DNA from 4 places in the Massilia sp. LXY-6 genome. Region 1 is predicted to be linked to each of the others. Evidence: predicted binding sites of a transcription regulator. Region 1 holds the regulator's gene; each other region holds the start of a gene.

Region 1 (4,287 bases):
TGACGCGGAAGCTCCAGAAGAGGATCAGGGAATTCGGCCGCTGGTCGCGCGGAAATTCCTTCAGGCCCTTGATCTGGCCGCCCCAGGTGTGGGTCAGGATCCAGCTGCCGACCCGCGGGATGCCGATCGCGAATTTGGTTTCCTCGTCCTTCATCGACGGGATGCCGAACAGCAACAGCGGCAGCGGCTTGTCGCCCTCGTTTTCCCAGTGACCCTCGAGTGCGGCGATCTTGGCTGGCTGGTGCTGCAGGGTGTTCAGCCCATGCATGTCGCCGACCACGGCCTGGATCGGCGCCACGATCAGCAACATCCACATCGCCATCGACAGCATGGTGCGTACCGCCTCGCCGCGTTGGCCATCCATGCGCCCCCTCAAGAGATGCCAGGCGGCCGAGCTGCCCACGAACAGCGCGGTCGACAGGAAGGCGGCGATCGACATGTGCACCAGCCGGTAGGGAAACGAGGGATTGAAGACGATCTTCAGCCAGTCGACCGGCACCATGCGCCCATCGACGATGGCGTAGCCCTGCGGGGTCTGCATCCAGCTGTTCGAGCCGAGGATCCAGGTGGCGGAGATAAGCGTTCCGAGCGCCACCATGCAGGTGGCCAGGAAGTGCAGCCCGGGCCCGACTTTGGTCCAGCCGAACAGCATCACGCCCAGGAAGCCGGCCTCCAGGAAGAAGGCGGTCAGCACCTCGTAGGCTAGCAGCGGCCCGGTGATGGCGCCGGCGTACTCCGAAAAATAGCTCCAGTTGGTGCCGAACTGGTAAGCCATCACGATCCCGGACACCACGCCCATGCCGAAGTCGACGGCGAAGATCTTCAGCCAGAAGTGGTAGAGGTCGACGAACACCTGGCGCTTCGTCTTCAGCCAGCACAGCTCCAGCACCATCAGGTAACTGGCCAGGCCGATGGTGATGGCCGGGAACAGGATGTGGAACGACATCGTGAACGCGAATTGCACGCGCGCCAGGTCCAATGCCGCCAAGCCGAACATGAAAGTCCCCCTCGCTATTGTCGTGTGCAGAATCTAGCATGGGCCAGGGCGCGCACGATTGGCAGGATGGCAAGGGGCCGGTCCGGCAAAAATGCCACAGTATATGAAATGGCCGTCAAGACCGGGGCCGGCAAGCGGCCCCGAGCGCAGCAACGGGCCGTATAATCCGGATATCGACAGCCAACCGCCTCCTTCCTTCGCGATGACCCAGGCCATTACCTTCCCAAGCGACAACAAGCCCCTCAACGTGCAAGCGCTGAAGGCCAGCTGCGCGGCCTGCAGCATGCACCAGCTCTGCCTGCCGATGGGCCTGGAGGATGCGGACATCGACCGCCTCGACAAGATCATCGGGCGCCGCCGCCGCCTCGAGCGCGACGAAGCCCTGTACAAGATGGGGGAGCCGTTCCGCAACCTGTACGCGGTGCGCTTCGGGCATTTCAAGACCTACCAGGTGAATGCCGCCGGCGAAGCCCAGATCACGGGCTTTCAGATGGCCGGCGAACTGCTGGGCATGGATGCGATCAGTGGCGACCGCTATCGCTGCGATGCGGTGGCGCTGGAAGACAGCGAAGTCTGCGAGATTCCCTTCGCCAACCTGGAAGAGCTGTTCGGCCACGTGCCGGCCCTGCTGCGCCATTTCCACCGCATCATGAGCCAGGAAATTACACGTGAGCAAAACGTCATGCTCCTGCTCGGGAATATGCGGGCCGAGCAGCGTTTCGCCGTCTTCCTCGTCAATAAATCCGCTCGTTACGCCGCCCGCGGCTACTCGCCCACCCAGTTCGCCCTGCGCATGTCGCGCGAAGACATCGGCAACTACCTCGGCCTGACCATCGAAAGCGTCAGCCGCCTGCTGTCGCGTTTCAAGAAACTGGGGCTGGTCGCGATCGACAAGCGCGAAGTGACCCTGCTCGACCTGCCGCGCTTGAAGGCGATGGCGGCGGGGACGGAGCAGTGCAGCCCGATGGCGTGAGTGCGCGTGCTTCAGCGCGCATCAAGTACTTGCCAAGGCCCGGACTTCGGGGCACGATGAGCTCATATGCTCGAGCCACCCACAAGAAGGAGACAAACGATGATCAAGGTGAGCGTCATGTATCCCAACAGTCCCGAAGCACGTTTCGACGACGCCTACTACCGTGAGCAGCACATGCCCATGGTGAAGAAGCTGATGGGCGACTACTGCAAGTACTACACGGTGGACAGGGCGATTTCGGCCGGCCCGTCCGCATCGAATACGCCCTACATCGCCATGGGCCACCTGTTCTGCGACTCGGTCGATGCCTTCCAGGCCGGCTTCGGTCCGCATTCGAAGGAAATCATGGCCGATATTCCGAACTACACCAACCAGACCCCGGTCATCCAGATCAGCGAGGTCGTGGTCGGATAAGCTCACCCGGCGGCGGCAACAGCGCCGCCGGGTGAGGACCTCAGGGCATCAGGCTTGCTTCTGCTGCGCCACCCAGCGCTGCACGATCTCGCCCAGCACATCCAGCGGCACCGAACCGTTCTTCAGCACCACGTCGTGGAAGGCCGGCAGCGAGAACTTGTCGCCGAGTTCCTGTTTCGCCTTGTCGCGCAGTTCGAGGATGCGCAGCATGCCGACCATGTAGGCGCAGGCCTGACCCGGCCAGGCCACGTAGCGCTCCACTTCCTGGGCGCCGATGCCGTAGTCGATCGCCTGCTGGCGCGTCCATCCCTTGGTGTGCAGGCCGGTGTCGACCACCAGACGCCGCGCGCGGAACAGCTCCGAGCCGAGCGCGCCCAGCAGGCCCGGAACGTCTCCCTCGTACCAGCCCTGTTCCACCGCCAGGCGCTCGGCATACAGGCCCCAGCCCTCGCTGTGGGCGCTGCCGCCGCCGAAGATGCGCTGGGCGCGGAACTTCGGCAGATCGGTTCTCTCCTGCTGGATCGCCAGCTGGAAGTGGTGGCCCGGCACCGCCTCGTGGTAGGACAGGCTGCGCATGCGGATCATGTCGAAGCCCGGGCCGCGCATCGGCACCCAGAAGATGCCGGGGCGGCTGCCGTCCGGTGCCGGCAGCGTGTAATGGGCGGCGGCCGACGCTTCCGTCAGCGGCGGTTCGCGGCGCACCTCGACCGGGGCGCGCGGCTTCAGGTTGAAGATCGCATTGCTGCGCTGCTCGGCGTCCGCCACCATCGCCGCGTAATTCTGCAGCAGTTCGGGACGGGGATCGCCCTCGCCCTTCGGCTGGAAGCTGGCATCCAGCTTCTTCATGCGCTCCTCGATCGAGCCCCCGGTGTAGCCGAGCGAACGCAGGTGGCGGTCCATCTCGCCTTCGATGCGGGCGACTTCGCGCAGTCCGATCTCGTGGATCTGCTCGGCCGTCAGGTTGGTGCTGGTATAGGTCTTGAGGGCCTGCTGGTAGGCCGCCAGCCCGCCCGGCAGGCGCGCGATGCCGGCGGTGTCGTTGGTACGCGGGTGGATCTCGGCCATGAAGGCCTGCACGCGCCGGTAGGCCGGGCGGATCTTGTCCTCGACGATGCGGGCGGCGCTCGCCACCGCCTTGGCGCGCGCCGGTTCCGGCACGTCCTGCAGCTTGGCCAGGCGCTGGTCGAGCGTGGTCACCAGCACGTTCTGGTTCGCTTCCGGCTTCAGGAACAGTTCGACCTGGTACTGGGCGCGCTCGAGGATGAAGCGCGGCGGCAGCAGGCCCTTCGCGGCCGCTTCCTTGGCTTTCACCAGGGCTTCGTCCATGCGCTGGCCAACCTGCTCCAGGCGCGCCATGTAGCTGCTCAGGTCGGAGGCCCGGCGCAGCGGATGGGTGTTGGTCATGAAGTTGACCAGGCCGACCTGCACGCCGCCGAACTGGTTGAACACGAAGCTGTTGTCCTCGAAGGGCTCGCTGGCGACGGTATTCGCCAGGCTCCAGCGCATCACCGAAGCCGAGGTGCGCTGCTCCTCGCTCAGCGGGCCGGCCAGGAAGGCGTCCAGGCGCGCCACCCCGGTTTTCGCCAGCTTGACCATCTTCCGGCGCTGCTCGCCGGTCTGCGGGGTCAGCTGGCGGTCGAGCGCGTCCTGTTCGGCGCCCTCGAAGTACTGGGTCGAGGTGGCCGTCTGCGGGTTGGCGCGGACCCAGTCCTCGGCGAAGCGGTCGGCCCAGGTGTCGAAGGCCTTGTTCGGCTTGTCGGCGGCGGCCTTGGCGGCGTGCTTTGCGGCCGGCCTGGTGGCCGCGACGGATTTGTCGGCGGTGACCGCGGTGGCCTGCTGCATGCCGGCGCCGAGCGCCAGCGGGAGGAACAGCGAAGCGATGGTGGTGCGCAGGAGGCGCGAA
Region 2 (4,287 bases), on a different contig from region 1:
TCGCGGCCGTGGCAGACCTGGGCCGGCGCGGTGAAGCGGTGCCATTCCTTATGCCGGACCGGCGAGTACATGCCGTCGCCGTCGCTGAAGTTCGGCACCATGCGGCGCTGCTCGAGCGCTTCCAGCAGCGAGGGCGGAGCGCCGCCGTCGAGCGCGATCTCGAAGTGGGCGTTCATGCCGTGTTCGGACTCGACGGCCAGCAGCCAGGGGCGGGCGTCGCGGTCCATCATCAGGAAGCCCGGCGGGGAGTTGTACAGGTAGTGCTCGACGATCTTGTGGCGCGCGCCGAGCTCGCGCACCAGGCCGCAGATCGCGGGATCGTTGACGAAGCTGTAGTCGTGCAGCGCGAGCAACATGCGCAGCGTCTCCGATTGGGCCAGGAAAAAGCCCTCCTGCAGCCGGGTGAGCTCGGCTTCGAGGCGGTCGAGGGCGTGCACGTCGCTCTTGCGCACGTAGCGGTCGATCAGGCCGCGGTTGAAGGCTTCGATGGCGACGCGCTCGTCGGCGACGCCGGTCAGCAGGATTTTCCGGCACGGCAGCTCACGCACCGCTTCGCAGAATGCGATCCCGTCCATGCCCGGCATCGCATAGTCGACTACCAGCACGGAGGGCGTCAGGAAGCGCTCCGGCTGGAGCCGGATCCCGCATACCTGCTCGATGTGCAGGGCGATGTTGTAGGGTTGGGGCGCGAAGGTGTAGGTGTCGACGCTGGGCGAGAGCAGGCCGGCCAGCGCGGCCGGGGCGGCGGCGTGCCGGCGCAGCCAGGCGATCGCGGCGCCGGTGTCGCTGAAGGCGATGCTGGGGAAGGCCGGTCCAAGCTGGAAGCGCAGGCTATGCAGGAAGCTGGGACTGTCGTCGACCAGGACGGTCATGGTCGGATGCTGGTAGATCGGGAGCGTCATGGGAAGCCTCGGTCATCAAGGGCTCGGGGGGAAGGCGGGGCCGGAGGCACGTCCGCCGCGCGGCGCGCGGGCGGGAACTCCAGCGAGAACACGGTGTATACGTGCTCGCGCGAGCGGCAGCGGATCTTGCCGTGCCAGGCGTGCACGATGTCCTTGCACAGGGCCAGGCCGATGCCGGAGCCGGTATGCGCCGGATACGAGTAGAAGCGCTCGAAGATGTAGGGGAGTTGCCTGGCCGGGATGCCGCAGCCGCTGTCCATCAGCAGCAGGCGCGGGCGCTTGCGGGCGCCGTCGATGATGATCCGCACCTTGCCCTTGCCGGCGCGCTGCAGGGCCTTGAGCGCATTGCGCAGCAGGTTGAGCAGCACCACCGCGCCCAGTTCCTGGCGGCCGAGGAAGGCGAAATCGCTGCGCACCACCACGTTCACCTGCAGCCGCTGCTCCTCGGTCACGAAGGGGTAGCGTTCGATCACCGCATGCACCATCTCGGACATCCAGACCCGCTCGGTGGGCGCCATCTGCTGGTTCATCGCCGCCGCCGACAGCAGGAACAGGTCGATCATCTGGTTCATGTGGCGCACCTCGAAGCGGATCCGCGCCAGCGCCCCCGGCACGCCGGCCTCCCAGCCGGAGGCCGCGCGCTCGATCCCGCGCACGTTGGCGGAAATGCTGATCAGGGGCGTGCGCAGTTCGTGCGACACCATCCCCAGCGCCTGCGCCATGCCGGCCAGCTTTTCGCGCGCCACCACCCGGCGCCCGACCTTGGTGAGGGCCACGATCACGATCGTGAAAACATAGATCGGCGCCTGCTCCAGCGCCAGCGGAAAAGCGCGGAAACCGTCGGCCCCGGCGTTCGGATCGCCGCCCACGGCGTAGACGATGCAGGCGAGCAACGCCCCGGCCGTGCAGGAGGCCAGCGCCCATAGCGAATCGAATTGGAACAGCAGGATTAGGGCCAGCAGCAAGGATTCGCCCCACACCGCCGAGCCATGGTTCATCAGGAACATGTAGCTGAAAAAGAAAGGCATGACATAAGTCACGCTGGTGAACTCGTAGACGCGTAGCCAGTTGCCCTTGATTTTGCGCGGGAACAATAAAGCCGGAAGGCAAAGAACGAAACCCAGCATTCGCAGGTCCAAGCTTTCGAACTTTTGCGGGAACCAAGCTGTCCAGACGAAGTAGTACAAGGGCATACCGATACAGCCGACCCATGCCAGGAAATGCAGACGCACAAGCGCGTGCTCCTGTTGCTGCTCCTGGCGCAGCAGCCACCTCAGCAAGGCGGGCCGGGCCAAGTGATAGCGCGCCCTGATCGGCGCACTGATGCTTGCAACGCTCCAGTACAGCAGATTCTTCACTCGGTAGCTCCCGGTCGTAGACCGTTCGTTTTCTTTACTTGCCAATTCGAAATTGATCTCACTCAATTCTTGGTTGAGCTTGACGGAATTCGCTTGACCCAAATTGATTTCGGTCAACGGTGTGTCGAAGAGACGAGCTGAATCCTTGCGTATTGACACAATGTGTATTTTTGGAGAAAAAAATGACCATGCTGACCACCACCCAGATCAATGTCCGTTCCACCGTCCCGCACATGCCCTCCTTCGTCACCCGCAGGATGGATGCGCACCACGTGACCCGTATCGAGCAACTGATGGGCGGCGAACACGTCCACGTATGGAAACGGCCGGGGGCGGGTGCCGTCATGCTGGCAGGTAACGATTACCTCTGCCTGTCGAACGAGCCGAGCCTGCTCGCGGCCCAGGCGAACTGCATGCGGGCGAACGCCGGCCAGGCCCTGATGTCGGCCGTGTTCCTGCAGGCCGGCAGCCTGCAGCACCGGCTGGAACAGAAGTTCGCCGACTTCCTGGGCGCCGAGGAGACCGTGCTGGCGCAGTCGGGATGGGCGGCGAACGTGGGCCTGCTGCACAGCATCGCCGCGCCGGAGGTGCCGGTCTACCTCGACATCATGGCGCATGCCTCGCTGTGGGACGGCGTGCAGCTGGGCGGCGCCAAGGGAATCCCCTTTCTGCATAACAATATGGACCACCTGAAACGCCAGCTCGACCGGCACGGCGCCGGCGTGATCGTGGTCGACGCACTGTACAGCACCGACGGCAGCCTGGCGCCGCTGCATGACGTGGTCGCGCTGGCCGAGAAGAGCGGCAGCGTGCTGGTGGTCGACGAATCCCATTCGCTCGGCACCCACGGGCCGCGCGGGGCCGGCCTCGTGATCGCCGCCGGACTGGAACAGCGCGTGCACTTCCGCACCGCCTCGCTGGCCAAGGCGTTCGCCGGCCGCGCCGGGATCATCACCTGTTCGAGCCGCTTCAAACCCTACTTCCTGTCGGAGTCGCGCCCGGCCATCTTCAGCTCCTGCCTGCTGAACCACGAACTGGCCTGGTTCGACGCGGCCATCGATTTCGTCGAGCGCGCCGATGCCCGCCGCGCGGCGCTGCGCCGCATCACCGCGGAGGTGCGTACCGGACTGGGGCGGCTCGGCTACTGCATCGACGAGGGCAGCGAACAGATCATCGCCCTGGAAGTCGGGACCGAACCGAAGACGCTGGTGCTGCGCAAGGCGCTGGAAAACCGCGGCATCCAGGGCGCCGTGTTCTGTGCTCCGGCCACCCCGAAGAACCGCGCGCTGGTGCGCTTGACCCTGAACGCCGGCCTGGGCAAGCACGAGCTCGCCAAGCTGCTGGACGCCTGCGCCGACATGCGCGACGAGGTCGACCTCGACAGCTGGACCTCGACCACGCGCCGCCGCCGCGTGCATTGATGGGCCTTGACTCGACAAGTCAGGAACTTGGCTCCTAAAGGCAGGCACAAAATCGTCTCGCCATGAGGCTTTCGCTTACTCTTGTTCAAAATAGCCGGGAGGCAAGAATGAGAGACAAGTACAAGCTGGTAGGGCCGATCTACGACTGGCTGAGCGCCTTCTACAGCGGCAAATCGATCCACCGCTGCAAGATCGCGATGCTCGACCGGCTCCAGCCCGGCGACAGGGTGCTGTTCGCCGGCGTCGGCCACGGCCGCGATGCGGTGTATGCCGCGCGGCGGGGGGCCGAGGTGACCGTGGTCGACCTGTCCGGCACCATGCTGAAGAAGTTCCAAGCCAACCTGGAGAAGGAGGGCGCTCGGGTCTCGATCCGCCAGGTCCACAGCGACATCATGGCCGTCGAGGAGCTCGAGCGCTACGACATGGTGGTGGCCAACTTCTTCCTCAACGTCTTCCACGAAGACATGATGGTGCGCGTGCTGGAGCACCTGATCCGCCTCGGCAAGCCGGGCGCCCGGATGGTGGTCGGCGACTTCTCCTTCCCGACCGGGAACCTGCTGGGCCGCGCCGTGAAGACCCTGTACTGGTATGGCGCGGTCGGCTTCT
Region 3 (4,287 bases), on a different contig from region 1:
TACCGACATCGACACTTCCGGGTTGCGCCACACCATGATATTGACGGTATCGCCCGGCCCGATCAGGTAGTCCGGATTGGTCACCTGGGTTTGCGGCACGGGAGTACTGGTGGCACAGCCGGTCAACGCCAGTGCAAGCACAGTGGCGGTCGCCACAGCCGTATGTTTGATCAGGTTCGCCTTGTACTTGCCCACGTCATTCCCTTTCGTCGAACACAAATATGTTAGTAAGCCATTAACAGTGGATTATTGTATACCAGAGTGCTTCAGGAAAAGACCGTGCACGATTGAAATCTTTCCTAAGGTTTCATTTCTGTTGCATCAGGTTTTTTACGTACTTCACCGGGACCGCATAGGTGATACCGCTGGGATTGCTGATTGCGGTTTCCTTCAGTCCTTTGACGAACACAGCGTTGATCACACCCCAGACGACGCCGCTGTCCGGGTCGTACACCGGGCTGCCGCTGTTGCCGGGGTAAGCAGTACCGTCGAGCTGGAAGATGTCGAAGGAGGTACGCTGCAGCTGGACCAGCTGGCGCACATCAAGCTTGCGCGAGTTCAGCGAAGGCATGACGATCGGCGTGATGGCAGCCAGGGTCGCGCGGTGGGTGGCCGCATGCAGGCCCAGCACCATGCCCAGCGGGTAGCCGGTAAACGCCAGGCCCTGGCCCTCGGCCACGCTGTCCGAATCCCCCAGCTTTAGTGCCGGCAAGGGCGGCCCGCTCAGGCGCAGGTGGGCCAGGTCGTGTTCGTTGTCGCGCGCCACCAGTTGCGCCGGACGGAAGCGCACGGTGTCGCCGTCACTGGTCACGATGCCGATCTGCTCCATGCGTGCCTCGTCGACCTTGTCGGGCACCACATGCGCGTTCGTAATCACACTCAAGCCGTCCCCCGTCACGAAACCGGTGCCGGAGAACACGACCGAGGGACTGCGCGTACGCTCGAACGTCCCGATACCGACCACCGAGCGCTTGACGGCCGGGATCACCGCAGTCAGCTCAGCGCATCTCGCCGGACTCAGCACGCAGAGGGCCAGCAGCCCCGCCAGCAGTCGTTGCACGAAGGCATCGGATACTTTTCCAAAGCGAAACTCGTAGCGTGTTTCAGTAGCGCACCAACCGTGCACCCCCTTTTGCAATTTAGACATTACAATGAATCGATTTCTTTTTGAAAGTTGCGATTTCGCAAGTCTACTCCATGAACACCGTGCACGTAGAAGTCTCGTTGTTTCGTCGCAAGAGTCGCCCATATTTTGTTACTCCTTAATCAACAATACGACAAAGGTAATCCAACATTAGTGCATCTTCGTGTTTCTGTATGGAATTTGTGTTGTAGACGAGGTACGTCTTGTTGAGCTCTTCACATTTTTCTTGTGCTTAATTGCAATTGACATGAGTACAAGCGATGATGCGAAGTATCTTTTTTTTCTTTGATCCGGATCAATACAAGACCCCGGATCTTTCATGGTGAGATTGACAGATGGCAGAGATCACAGCCACCCTCCTGAGCTTCTTTAAAGCGATTGGCAAATACCGCTGGTATGCCGTCGCCATTACCTGGACCATCGCCGTCATCGGCTGGGCCGTGGTGCTGCGCCTGCCGAATCAGTACGAAGCGTCGGCCCGCGTCTACGTCGATACGCAAAGCATCCTCAAGCCTTTGCTTTCGGGAATGACCACCCTGCCCAACCTGGATCAGCAGGTGGTCTTCATGCGCCGTACCCTGATCAGCCGTCCGAACGTCGAGCGCCTGATGCGCATGGTGGACCTGGACGTCAAGGCCAAGGACACCAAGGAGCACGAGAAGATCGTCGACGAGCTGATGTCGAAGATCAAGATCGCCGGCACCGAGCGTGACGACATCTATACGATCACCTATACCTCGGACAATCCAAAGCTGGGCAAGGACGTTGTGCAGTCCCTGCTGACCATCTTCGTCGAGGGCAGCTTCAGCGGCAAGAAGCAGGATTCGGAAAAGGCCGTGCAGTTCATCGACGACCAGATCAAGACGTATGAAGAGAAGCTGACCGCCGCCGAAAACTCGCTGAAGGAATTCAAGATCAAGAACATGGGTCTGCTGCCGCGCGAAGGCGGCGGCGGCGACTTCAGCAGCCAGCTGCTCCAGGCCACCGACCAGCTGAGCCAGGCGCGCCTGGAACTGGCCGAAGCCGAGCAGGCCCGTAACGCGATCCGCCGCCAGATCTCGGGCGAGCCGGCCAAGCCAGGCGAAATCGCGGACATCGCGGTCACCGATCCGGAGCTGGAAACCCGCATCGCCACCACCCAGAAGAGCCTGGATACGCTGCGCCTGCAGTTCACCGAGCAGCACCCGGACATCGTGGCCAACCGCCGCCTGATGGAACAGTTGCTGGCGCAGAAGGCCGAGCTGGCCAAGCAGAAGAAGCGCAGCGCCGATCCGGGTGCAGGCTACAGCCCGATGCTGCAGCAGCTGAACGTCTCGCTGTCGCAGGCCGAGGCCCGCGTGGCGTCGATGCGCACCCGCGTCGACGAATACGCGGCCCGCGTCGCCCGCCTGCGCACGCAGAGTGCCTCGGTGCCGGAAGTCGAAGCCCAGCTGGTCCAGCTCAACCGCGACTACCAGGTCAACAAGGAAAACTACCAGAAGCTGCTCGAACGCCGCGAATCCGCGCGCCTGTCGGGCGACCTGTCGTCCGCCACCGACATGCTGACCTTCCGCGTGATCGATCCGCCGACCGTCCCGCTCCAGCCGACCGGCCCGAACCGCCTGCGCCTGTTCTCGGCGGTGTTCGTCGGCGCCCTGGTGGCCGGCATCGCCCTCGCCTTCCTGATGAGCCAGCTGCGCCCGACCTTCCTGAGCCAGTCCACCCTGCGCGAGGTCACCGGCCTGCCGGTGCTCGGTTCGATCGGCATGAACTGGACGACGGCACAGACGATCCGCCGCAAGCGCCGCCTGGCCGCGCTCGGGGTATCGGTGCTGGTGCTGTTCGGAATTTATGGCGCGGGGGTGGCAGCGATCCTGTCCCACCCTACGTTTTGATCGCGGCGCCCCCGCAAAGATTGCAAGGAGTTCCACGTGAGCATTATCGAAAAAGCCGCCAGCCGCATCGACCGGCAGCGTAGCGCCGCCACCGCCACCCCTGCCAGTGCCATCGACGCCGGCGTGATCCCGGCCGTGGTGCTGGACAGCCCCGTACCCGGCATCGCGCACGACGCCGTGCATGCGGTGCCGGTGTCGCCAGCCGTGACCGCCGCGACCGCGGCCGCAGCAGCCGCAGCGTCCGCCGCCACGGCCGAGCGCGTCATGCCGAAGTTCAGCACCCGCCGCGTCGAGCTGGACCTGGCGCGCATGCGCGAAATGGGCATGGTTACCGCGGCCGGCGGCCGTACGTCCCTGCTGGAAGACTTCCGCATCATCAAGCGCCCGCTGCTGCAGCGCGCCTTCGCCGAACGCACACCGGGCGACAAGCCGGGCAACCTGATCATGCTGACCAGCTCGCTGCCGGGCGAAGGCAAGACCTATTCGGCGATCAACCTGGCGATGAGCATCGCCATGGAACTCGACCACACCGTGCTGCTGGTCGACGCCGACGTGGCCCGCCCGTCGGTGCTGCGCACCCTCGGCCTGCCGGCCCAGCGCGGCCTGATGGACCTGCTGGTCGACGACAAGCTCGACATGGGCGACGTGATGTTGCGCACCAACGTCGACACCCTGTCGATCCTGCCGGCCGGCACCAGCACCCCGCGTGCCACCGAGCTGCTGGCCAGTTCGACCATGAGCCACCTGGTCAATGAGATCGCCAGCCGCTATCCGGACCGGATCGTGATCTTCGACTCGCCGCCGCTGCTGCTGACCAGCGAATCGCGCGTGCTGGCCTCGCACATGGGCCAGATCGTGCTGGTGGTCGAAGCCCAGACCACGACCCAGCATGCGGTCAAGGAAGCCCTGAGCCAGCTCGAAGGCCTGAACAACGTCAATCTCATCTATAACAAGACCAGGGATCTCCCAGGCATCGAAGAGACGTATGACTATCATTACGGCTAAACGGCCGCACCGGGCGCTGCTGCTGACGCCGCTCGCCCTGGCGGCACTGTTGTTGTCGGCCGAATGTCGCGCCGACTGGAAATTTTCCCCGACCGTTGGGGTGACGGAAACCTATACCGACAACCCCAGCCTGCAGCGCGACGAGCTCGCACATGCCCAGTTCGTCAGTGAAGCGATGGCCGGGTTTGCGCTGACGGAGAAGAGCCCGCGCCTGCGACTTTCCGCTGTCGGCCGCGTGCACCAGTTCGCGTACACCGATGGCAA
Region 4 (4,287 bases), on a different contig from region 1:
TGCTGCACCGAGGCGACCACGCTGCCCATGCTGGCGCCGGCCTCGTTGACCGAGGCGCTGCCGCTGTCGACGATCGCAACCGAGTCGGCGATCAGGGCCTTGATCTCCTTTGCCGCCGAGGCCGAACGCTGGGCCAGCGTGCGCACCTCGCTTGCCACCACGGCGAAGCCGCGCCCCTGTTCGCCGGCACGCGCCGCTTCCACCGCCGCGTTCAGCGCCAGGATATTGGTCTGAAAGGAAATGCCGTCGATGACGCCGATGATGTCGACGATCTTGCGCGAGCTGGCGCGGATCGATTCCATGGTGGTCACCGCGCGGTCGACCGACTGCCCGCCGCTGGTGGCCAGCCGGGTCGCCTCGGCCGCCAGTTCGGTGGCCAGGCGCGCATTGTTGGCGTTGTCCTTGACCGCCGTGGTCAGCGTTTCCATCGCGCTGGCGGTCTGCTGCAGCGAACCGGCCTGCAGCTCGGTGCGGGTCGACAGGTCGAGGTTGCCGGTGGCGATCTCCTTCGAGGCAGTGTCGATCGAACGCACCGAATTGAGCACGCTGCGCAGGGTCTGGTTGAGCGTGGCGATGGTGTGGTCGAGCGCACGGGAGACGCCGGCGATCTCGTCGCCGCCCTCGCTCTTCGCGCTGACCGACAGGCGACCCGCCGCCAGCTCGCCGACCACCGTTGAAATCGCGCCGATGTCGGCCAACATGGCGCGCCGCACGCGCATGGTTACCGCCAGCGACACGACGATCGACAACAGCACCAGGAAGGCCATGGTGCTGCCCAGGCTGTGGAATTCCTCGCGCGCGGCGGTGTAGGCCTGCTCGCTCAAGGTCTTTTCCAGGGCGGCCAGCTGGGCCAGCTGCTGGTTCAAGAGGCCGAAATCCTTTTCCGCCTTCTGCATCGAATTGGTGGCGATCGACTGGTCGACCTGCGCCATCTCGATGGTCTCCTGAACCGCCTTGGCATACGCGGCCAGCGCCGTCAAGGAAGCCTCGACCGGCTTGCGCTCGGCGGGGTTCGCCACTTTCGACAGCTCGCCCAGCTGGGTCTTGAGCGCGGCATGGCGGCGGCCGATGTCGGCGATCAGGGCATCGAGCCGGTTCTTCGCGAAGCTGCCGTTGATCCAGGCCAGCAGCTGGTAGGCGTTGGCGTGCACGTATTTTGCGTCGCCAGCGATGTCGGCGACGCTCTGCAGGCGTGCCGCCCGCACCTGCACCATGTTTTCCAGCGAGGCGTTCTGGCGCACCATCCCGTACCAGGCTGCGCCGGACAGCATCAGCAGTAATACCAGCACCAGTCCGGGCGCCAGCAGCAGCTTCGGACCGATCCGCAATTTTTTCAGCATGCTTTGCTCCTGCATGAACAACAACGGGGCGGCTTCCGCCGCCCATGATTCAGCGCCGGACCGCTACCGGCGCACCGTCATTTCTTGTACAGCCCGGCCTCCAGCACCACATCGTCGACCCGCAGGACGTAGGTCGTCTTCGGTTCGATCTTGCCCGACTTGGGATTCTTGTACTGGTAGTCGACCCAACCCTTGCCCTTGGCCGCAGCCGTCTCGATGATCTCGCGCCGGTACTTCTTGCCGTTGGCGTCCGGCACGTCGGTCAGGTCCTTGCCTACGATCGACGCGTTGTACGGGTGCGCCAGCATGATCCCGGTCTTGACGTCGCGCATGCCGACATACAGTTCACCCTGGCAGAAGTCCGGATCCTTGGCACTGATGCGTTTGATCATTTCAGCCTTACCCTTGTTCTTCATGAAGGCAGCGCCGCGTTCGACCATGGCGACGGCATCTTTTTCGGAGGGGTCGTTGGCCAGGGCGCTGGCACAGACCAGGCATAGGGCAGTAGCAGTGACGAGCAACTTCATGGCATGTCCTTTCGAAATGAGGCTTGGTCTAATGTTGCTTATTAGCATTGCGAACTCTACGCCGTGGGCTCTCCGGCCGAGTTGTTGTAACGCAAATTGGTGCGGATGTGTCCGCGCAGGGCACGACGCTGATCTTCCGCAGCGCATAAGCCTGTCCAGACAAGTAGCGCAGAAGGGATTGATTGGCGGCAACTCATGTTCCAGCACGCTGTCTACCATTAGTTCCTGCTAGAAATTAGTTCCGTACGTCAACCATTCTTCTTTGCGGAGAACCCCTGTGACCACTCCCGACGCCACCTTCCCGAAGTTCAAACCCTATACCCGACAGTCGATCGCCACTGCGCGCCAGTGGCAATGGATGCACCCCGACCTGCAGGAAGCGGTCCAGGTGATATCCCACGTGCTGCCGTTCCGTACTAACGAATATGTAATGGAGCAATTGATCGACTGGAGCAGGGTTCCCGACGATCCGATCTATCGGCTGACTTTCCCGCACCGCGACATGCTGCCGGCAAAAGAGTACGAACAGCTGCGCGAGCTGGTGCTGTTCAAAAAAGACGAGGCCGCGATTGCGAAGCTGGTGCACGCCATCCGCATGCGAATGAACCCGCACCCGGCCGGCCAGTTGACCCATAACGTCCCGCGCGTCAACGACGCTCCGCTCAAGGGGCTGCAGCACAAGTACAAGGAAACGGTGCTGTTCTTTCCGAGTTCGGGGCAGACCTGCCATGCCTACTGCACCTTCTGCTTCCGCTGGCCGCAGTTCGCCGGCATGGACGACATGAAGTTCGATGCCAAAGAAACCACCCAGCTGGTGTCCTACCTGGAAGCGCATCCGGACGTGACCGATGTCCTGTTCACCGGGGGCGACCCGATGATCATGAATACCCGTTCGCTGGCAGCTTTCATTGAACCGCTGCTGGAGCCGAAGCTGGCGCATATCCAGAACATCCGCATCGGCACCAAGTCGGTCGCCTACTGGCCGCAGCGTTTCGTGTCCGACCGTGACAGCGACGACCTGATGCGCCTGTTCGAGAAGGTGGTCGCGTCGGGCAAGAACCTCGCCATCATGGGCCACTACAACCACGCCGTCGAGCTGCGCAGTGCGGTGGCGCAGCAGGCGGTCAAGCGCATCGTCGGCACCGGCGCCACCCTGCGTATGCAAGGCCCGCTGATCCGCCATATTAACGAAGACCCGAAAAGCTGGGCCGAGCTGTGGACCACCGGGGTGCGCCTGGGCGCCATTCCCTACTACATGTTCGTCGAGCGCGACACCGGTCCGCGCGACTACTTCGCGCTGCCGCTGGTGAAGGCCCACGAAATCTTCCAGTCCGCCTATTCGATGGTGTCAGGCCTGTCGCGCACCGTGCGCGGACCGTCGATGAGTGCGTTCCCGGGCAAGGTCGTGATCGACGGCGTGGTCACCATCAACGGCGAAAAGCTGTTCGCGCTGCAGTTCCTCCAGGCCCGCAATCCCGAATGGGTCAGGAAGCCATTCTTCGCCAAGTACGACGCCGAGGCGACCTGGCTCGACGACCTGGTGCCGGCGTTCGGCCGCAAGAAGTTCTTCTTCGAGGGAGAGGGCGAGGCCGCTCTGCACGGACCGGCCGGGCGCGTGATCCCGATTGCGCAGGCAGGCCGCGACCGGCGCGCCAGCGACAACCAGCCCACCGCCGCATGACAAGCTGAAGAGCTCACATGGACTCTCCAGCCCAACCGCCGCGCCTGACACGCGCGGCGGTTTTTACATGCGTCTTCCTGCCGTTCGCGCTCGGGCATTTCCTCTCCTGCCTGATGCGCAACGTGAATGCCGTGCTGGCTCCCTACCTGGTCAGCTCGATGCACCTGACGCCGGCGCAGCTCGGCCTGCTCACCAGCGCGCTGTTCTTTTCGTTTGCGCTGGTGCAGCTGCCGGTCGGGATCGCGCTCGACCGTTGGGGCCCGCGCACGGTGCAGCTGGTGCTGATGCTGTGCGCCGCCCTTGGCACGCTCATGTTCGCGTTCGGCCAGAGTTTCGGCGAATTGATACTGGCGCGCTTCGTGATCGGCCTGGGGCTGGGCGGCTGCTTCATGTCGGCGATGAAGGCGGTCGCGACCTGGGTCTCGGCCGACAAGCTGCCCTCGATGAACGGTTATCTGATGGCGGCCGGCGGCCTGGGATCGGCCACCGGCACCACGCCCGTGCGGCTGGCCCTGCAGTTCACCGATTGGCGCCATCTGTTCATCGTGCTGGCCGGCTCCATCGCGTGCACCGGGTTGCTGATCGCGCTGGTCTACCCGCAGACCGCCAGGCCGTCCAGCGCCAGGCCGCCCGACCTGCGCTCGGTGCTCGCGGTCTACCGGCATCCGGCATTTCGCAAGGTCGCCTCGTTCGTGCTGCTGCCCCACATGGTGTTCTTCGGCGTGCAGGGCCTGTGGAT

Evidence for each region. Region 1 encodes FNR, which switches genes on or off when oxygen is low (the NO sensors DNR and NnrR bind a similar motif). Its sites were predicted from a motif close to TTGATNNNNATCAA; they were not measured.
Region 2: a site for FNR is predicted at 2,364-2,377, ahead of cqsA (alpha-hydroxyketone-type quorum-sensing autoinducer synthase). Genes of this name have one in related genera too.
Region 3: a site for FNR is predicted at 1,430-1,443, ahead of ACI48D_RS07095 (XrtA system polysaccharide chain length determinant). Genes of this name have one in related genera too.
Region 4: a site for FNR is predicted at 2,046-2,059, ahead of ACI48D_RS15915 (KamA family radical SAM protein). Genes of this name have one in related genera too.

The regions. Positions count from the first base shown of each region.
Region 1 covers NZ_JBKFGF010000051.1:43,880-48,166, forward strand. Annotated here, with positions in the region: gene ACI48D_RS21235 (cytochrome ubiquinol oxidase subunit I) at 1-997, opposite strand, end outside; gene fnr (fumarate/nitrate reduction transcriptional regulator Fnr) at 1,200-1,970, shown strand; gene ACI48D_RS21245 (EthD family reductase) at 2,070-2,384, shown strand; gene ACI48D_RS21250 (DUF885 domain-containing protein) at 2,433-4,287, opposite strand, start outside.
Region 2 covers NZ_JBKFGF010000036.1:33,769-38,055, forward strand. Annotated here, with positions in the region: gene ACI48D_RS16440 (response regulator) at 1-902, opposite strand, end outside; gene ACI48D_RS16445 (sensor histidine kinase) at 899-2,260, opposite strand; gene cqsA (alpha-hydroxyketone-type quorum-sensing autoinducer synthase) at 2,443-3,681, shown strand; gene ACI48D_RS16455 (class I SAM-dependent methyltransferase) at 3,744-4,287, shown strand, end outside.
Region 3 covers NZ_JBKFGF010000012.1:89,448-93,734, reverse strand. Annotated here, with positions in the region: gene ACI48D_RS07105 (XrtA/PEP-CTERM system exopolysaccharide export protein) at 1-174, opposite strand, end outside; gene ACI48D_RS07100 (S1C family serine protease) at 308-1,060, opposite strand; gene ACI48D_RS07095 (XrtA system polysaccharide chain length determinant) at 1,480-3,018, shown strand; gene ACI48D_RS07090 (XrtA-associated tyrosine autokinase) at 3,055-4,023, shown strand; gene ACI48D_RS07085 (TIGR03016 family PEP-CTERM system-associated outer membrane protein) at 4,004-4,287, shown strand, end outside.
Region 4 covers NZ_JBKFGF010000033.1:78,550-82,836, reverse strand. Annotated here, with positions in the region: gene ACI48D_RS15925 (methyl-accepting chemotaxis protein) at 1-1,340, opposite strand, end outside; gene ACI48D_RS15920 (cache domain-containing protein) at 1,418-1,867, opposite strand; gene ACI48D_RS15915 (KamA family radical SAM protein) at 2,145-3,548, shown strand; gene ACI48D_RS15910 (MFS transporter) at 3,566-4,287, shown strand, end outside.